2 regions of the Bacillus sp. 9.4 genome follow, and region 2 is predicted to be linked to the other one. Evidence: predicted binding sites of a transcription regulator. Region 2 holds the regulator's gene; the other holds the start of a gene.

What was found. The regulator LexA, encoded in region 2, represses DNA repair genes until DNA is damaged. The targets are predictions, from matches to a motif close to CGAACATATGTTCG.
Region 1: dinB (damage-inducible protein DinB) is a predicted target of LexA. The motif match lies at 1,602-1,615, and genes of this name have one in related genera.

Annotation. Positions count from the first base shown of each region.
Region 1 is NZ_JBVFMU010000007.1:77,545-80,705, reverse strand. Features, by position in the region: gene ACZ07B_RS21145 (MMPL family transporter) at 1-1,033, opposite strand, end outside; gene ACZ07B_RS21140 (MarR family transcriptional regulator) at 1,030-1,488, opposite strand; gene dinB (damage-inducible protein DinB) at 1,657-2,175, shown strand; gene ACZ07B_RS21130 (amino acid permease) at 2,347-3,161, shown strand, end outside.
Region 2 is NZ_JBVFMU010000002.1:59,672-62,832, forward strand. Features, by position in the region: gene ACZ07B_RS07085 (YneB family resolvase-like protein) at 1-589, opposite strand, end outside; gene yneA (cell division suppressor protein YneA) at 608-925, opposite strand; gene lexA (transcriptional repressor LexA) at 1,075-1,692, shown strand; partial or broken gene ACZ07B_RS07100 (hypothetical protein) at 2,000-2,321, opposite strand; gene fosM (FosM family fosfomycin resistance protein) at 2,230-2,664, opposite strand; gene ACZ07B_RS07110 (YndM family protein) at 2,873-3,161, shown strand, end outside.

The sequences.
Region 1 (3,161 bases), on a different contig from region 2:
GTTTGTTATCACTGTGTGACAGCACTTTCTTAGAAGGCCAGAATAATTTTTCACCCAGCGTCACCATAAATAATGGCAGCAGTGTGTAGAGGATGATCATTAAAATTCCCACACCGACTGCTACCCCTACTGCGGATTGGAAAATCGCAAACTTCGCAAATCCTAAGGCGGAAAATCCGATCAATACCGCAAATCCGCTGATAAATAAGGTTTTTCCCCCTGTGCGGTAAGCGATAAGCGCCGCTTCTTTTTTATCATGCCCGTTTGCCAATTCTTCACGGAATCGTGTAAGAAGCAGTATGCAGTAATCTGTTCCAATGCCGAACAAGATCGCGACTAAGAAGGTTTGCGTAAACGTCGAGATAGGAAAATCAACATTGTATACAAGGATGCCCAGTATGGATTGACTGATCAGATAAGAAAAACCGACAACCACAATCGGGATAAAAGGCGTCACAACAGATCGGAACACGATCAACAGTAAACCGATGATCAGGCAGACTGTGATCACTTCCGTTTTCTTAAGCCCTTCCTCTGAGCTGTGAGCGAAATCCTGGTTGATAAGGGAAGCTCCCGTAATATATGCCGTCAAATCATCAGGAACGATTTGATAAATCTCGTCCGCAATTTTTTCCGCCTTTTTATCAGAACCTGTAATCGTGACAGGCATGAGAACGGTTTTCTTGTCTTTCGACATCAACTGGTCTTTGACTTCTTTTTCCGCTGACAGAGGAGATGTTACCTCTTCTACACCGTCGATCTTTTTGATTTTATCAATCATTATCCGAAGCTGATTCTCTGTTTCTTTCTTTAGAGCATGGTCTAATGTAAAGACGACACTGATCGAATTATTGTCTTCTCCCGCTTGTTTTAAAATGGCGTTTGCCCTTTCTGAAACCGCATCAGCAGGAAGCTGTGCCTGCCCCTTTTGATTGGCCAGCTCCGTTAAGTTCGGAGAAAACAAACTCAAAACGACGGTAAGTGCTAATACGATAGCTGCAATTGCCCACTTAAATTTGATGATTGCTCTCATTCGGCAGAATCTCCTCCTTTAAATTTGCTTTTTAAAATGGTGAATATCTCGATGATGGAATGTAAGTGTTCCTCATCTATATCATCGATCAGCGGTTTGAGCGCATTAAAGATGGCAGAATCTAATTCTTCTAGTATGTGTTCACCGCTGGGTGTAATGTTAATAAGCTTAGAGCGCCTATCACTTTTTGCCGGACAGTCGTCCCATTGAACCAATCCCTTTTCGAGCAGCTTTTTCAGTCTGTTAGAGATCGCGCTCTTATGTACATTTTGGTACATGGCCAGGCTGCCGGGAGAGGTTGGGCCCTTGACTTTTAAAATTTTCAACAGGTCTGCCTGTTCCCTTGAGATATGCTTGAAGACATCCTGATTGATTTCACGATGCACAAATTCTGTCCCTTCAAGCAGGACTTCCACAAACAGGTTTATCGCCTGACATAGCTTTTGTTCATTCAATATCTTCCCCTCCTCATTATAGTTTACCCCGCTAAACTTTATGTTCAATGTCAATTAGTTTATTCCCCTAAACCATATATGTCAACAGATTTTATTCACGAGCACTCTACATAAGAACTCATGTTCGTATATAATGGAAGATATACACACGAAAGGGGGAATTTTAACATGTCAGATTTGGCATTCAAATTGTATGAATATAACGTCTGGGCCAATCAACAAATATTCAACCGATTAAAAGAGCTTCCAAAAGAGGTATACCATCAAGAAATTCAAAGTGTGTTTCCGTCGATATCCCATGTATTGTCTCATGTTTACCTTTCTGATCTCGGCTGGATTGAAGTGTTTTCCGGCAAAACGATGAGCGATGCGTTGGCGTTAGCTGAACAGCTAAAAGAACAGACAGAGGCTAAAGAAATAGAGGAAATGGAAGACCTTTTTCTGAGATTATCCGAGCGCTATACACTATTTTTACAGCAAAAAGAACAGCTCAATAAGCCACTCCAGATTCAAAATCCCTCAGGCGGAATCATGAAAACAACTGTTTCCGAACTGATTCCCCACGTTGTCAATCACGGAACATACCATCGCGGCAATATCACAGCAATGCTGCGGCAGGCAGGATACGCATCCGCACCGACAGATTATGGGCTTTACCTGTTTATGAAAAAAAATGAAAAAGCATAAAAAAGCGGCTCCCTAAATGGAGCCGCTTTTTTCGGGAAATAGTCCAAATCACATTAAAATTCTTTTCATCAATCCTTTTTTAGTAAAAAAGATAGAAATTTTAGTGTTATAATAATCATTAAAAATAGATTGCTGACTCAATAATCAATTTTTAATGGAGGAACACATAAAGTGACAGACGACATGACGAAAGACAATATAAATCAGCAAACGTTGCAGAGAGGCTTGAAAAACAGGCATATCCAGCTCATCGCCATCGGCGGAGCCATTGGGACAGGCTTATTTCTCGGCTCAGGCAAATCGATTCATTTTGCCGGACCGTCGATTTTATTTGCTTATATGATCACAGGGATCATTTGCTTTTTAATTATGAGATCGCTGGGTGAACTGCTGTTATCAAACTTGAACTATCACTCTTTTGTGGATTTTGTACAAGACTACCTAGGCGATATGGCAGCATTTATCACCGGCTGGACATATTGGTTCTGCTGGATTTCCATTGCGATGGCTGATCTGACAGCAGTCGGGCTCTACACTCAATATTGGCTCCCGGGTGTGCCGCAATGGGTGCCTGGCTTAATCGCTCTTATTATTTTACTGATTATGAATCTGGCGACAGTCAAGCTTTTTGGTGAATTAGAATTTTGGTTTGCTTTGATTAAAGTCATTGCCATTTTGGCGTTAATCGTCATTGGCCTTGTGATGATTTTCAAAGGCTTTTCCACAAGCTCAGGAGTGTCCAGTTTCACAAATCTCTGGAGCCACGGAGGCCTGTTCCCGAATGGCATGCACGGGTTTATCCTCTCGTTCCAGATGGTTGTGTTTGCTTTTGTCGGCATTGAGCTTGTCGGGCTTACAGCCGGTGAAACAGAAAACCCTGAAAAAGTAATCCCTAAGGCGATCAACAATATTCCTGTCCGTGTGCTGCTTTTTTATATCGGGGCTCTTCTCGTGATTATGAGCATCTATCCTTGGGATGTCATCAA
Region 2 (3,161 bases):
CATCATAGCCAAACCCTCTTAGGGTAGCCGCAATTTCAGCAAACGTCAGTTTATTCGCTCTTAGGCGGACGATCTCAGAGATTGGCACCTCTATTTTTTCTTTTCCACTGTTCTCATGTTGGTTTTTTAAGTTTTTTTGCGGTTTAAAACCGTTTTTTACTGCACGCTTCATTCCCCGTCTGATTTTCATGTTGTGAATCTTTCGCTGATACTCTTCCACAATGCTGACGATTTCCAAGACCATTGAGTCAGCCTCCGATAACTCCAGTTCACCTCTGTGAGCCGTTGTATAGACTTTCACACCTTCTCTGTAAATACAATGAAGCAGTGCGATTTTTGCGTTTCCCCGCCCGAGCCTTGTCTCGTCCTGAAACAAAATGACATCAATTCCAGCGTTCTTAATCTCATCAAGCAGCTCAAATACACCATCCCGATCCATTTCATATCCGCTGGCTTTTTCTGAAATCACTTTGACCACTTCCATGCCGTTCTCCGCTGCAATGGCCGTAAGCTCCTCCTCCTGCCGCTTTAATGACGTTTCCTGCTGTTCTTTATTTGTGCTTACACGGGCATAAATGAGTGCTTTCATTTTATCTCTCTTTCCTCTCTATCTTACAGTTGCCAATTCATATGCATCCTGATGCTTCTTTTTCAATGGGATCACTAACTCATCACCCGGCTGGATATCAGAGGTTTGTAGTTGATTTTTATCAGCTACCCATTCAATAAAATCATTTTTGTTTATCTTTTTTGTATCTGCTACCTGATCAGCAATTGACCAAAGTGTGTCGCCTTGCTGCACTTCTATTTTAACATATTGATTAAGCTCCTGGCCGCTGCTTGTATATGACAGCATAAGGATAACCGCGCTCAAAATCACTGTGAACAGACCGACAAAAATAATAGATTCTTTACTCATGATCATAACCTCCAACAGGAATGTTTGTTCGCATTTTTATAATTTCAGTATATACGAACAAACGTTTCTGTCAATTGTTTTTTCGAACCTATGTTTGTACTGTAAGGAAAATCATGCTATAATCTTCTTAAAATCGACGTTTTGAGGTGCGAAAAATGACGAAGCTATCAAAAAGGCAACTTGATATCCTCCGTTTTATTAAAGCAGAGGTTAAATCAAAAGGATATCCGCCTTCCGTGAGAGAGATCGGAGAGGCTGTCGGGCTTGCGTCCAGTTCTACTGTCCACGGCCATTTGGCCCGTTTGGAAACAAAAGGGCTGATCAGACGAGATCCGACAAAACCAAGAGCAATAGAAATTCTTGATGAAGAAGTAGACATTCCGCAAAGCCAGGTCGTTAATGTACCGGTCATCGGGAAAGTCACGGCGGGATCTCCTATTACAGCAGTAGAAAATATTGAAGAATATTTTCCGCTCCCTGACCGCATGGTTCCTCCGGACGAGCATGTATTTATGCTGGAGATTATGGGAGACAGTATGATAGATGCTGGTATTCTCGATAAGGACTATGTCATCGTTAAACAGCAAAACACAGCGAACAATGGGGAAATTGTAGTTGCGATGACAGAAGATGATGAAGCAACTGTAAAACGATTCTATAAAGAGGATACCCACATTCGCTTGCAGCCTGAGAACCCAACGATGGAACCTATCATTTTGCAGAATGTCAGCATTCTAGGGAAAGTGATTGGCGTGTTCAGAACCGTCCATTAATCTATTGATCTATCAGATGCATAAAATAACCCCCTCTTCCTTTACGGAGAGGGGGTTTGTTGTTCAAAAAAAGCAGGCTCGCCCTGACTTTTGGGTGCGAGCCTGAATAGGAGGAAAAAGAACATCATGTTTACACCATAATTATCCACCAAAAGATTGTTGAAGTCAAGAAATTTTCTTTCCTTTAGGAAACTTTTATCAAAATATGAACATTTAGAATATTAGACGCCATCTTCTTAAAAACGTTTCATTTTTTAGGTCGTGGAAGGATCCGGTTTCATATTTATTAAGGGGCGAAGCAATTGAATTATACTGAAAATTTAGTACATAGTTTAATTAGTTCAACATTTTGATAAAACAGCTCGCTTTCTTCATATAAAATGTAATGTGTATTTCAATTTCACCTTCACCCAATCACTTGTGCAGTTCAAAATATATGGCATCGTTGAACAAGTCGGGTAGAAACCTTCCCCAAACATAAAGTCTCCACCAACACCCTTCTTTAAATTTAACCTTATATGAAATATGGTTGTGATATCAAAAGGCCGTTTCATCATAAAAGTGCATATGCGTTTTTTCTTGTTTGTAATATCGAAGCCTGTCTTGAAGGGTTCCGGTATGAAATTCAAATTTGTGGCCGTCAGGGTCGGTAAAATAAATTGATTTTCGATCGCGTTCATCTCGTTCTCTGCCAGGCAGAATATTGACATGAAGTCTTTTTAATTTAGCTGACATCTCCTCAAATTCATGATCTTCAATTGTAAAAGCAATATGGGTATAAGAAAGCTTAATGTCATTTCTCGGGATGTCTGGTTCTTCATTAAGCGCTAGCCAGATGCCGTTCATATCAAAATATGCAGTTGTTCTTCCCTTTACCAAAAGCTTTGCATCAAACACTTTTTGATAAAAATCAATCGATGTATCCAAATGCGAAACTGAAAATAGCAAGTGATTGATTCCTTTTATCTCCACAAATCATTCCCCCTTTGAAAGCTGATCATCCACATATACGTCTTTTTTCATAAGAAAGTTTCATACTGCTGAAAAAAAATACCAGTGTAAACAAAAACGGACTGTTTAAAATAGTAACATGACCATTATGAATGGTTTTGAATTGCATTATTTATCATTTGTTTACGCCCAAGAATTTTCTTCAAAAAATAACAATTTAGGTGGTCAAATGAAACATATCATTGCGCTTGCTTCAAAGATTGCTTTCACTCTCGCCCTTTTATATGTGATTTTGGACAGAGTCTATCACGCATCCTTTTTAAGTGTGATGTTTATTGCACTTTTCTTAGGTTTTGTTTCCTATCTTTCTGGTGACATGCTCGTCTTACCCAGAACAAACAATATTACAGCTTCATTGGCTGACTTTGGCCTTTCATTCGTTATTCTTTGGGTATTTGTTTTAACCCAAACAAGAAACGATTTCTCACCATTTGGAGCGGCTCTCCTTTCCGCTGCCT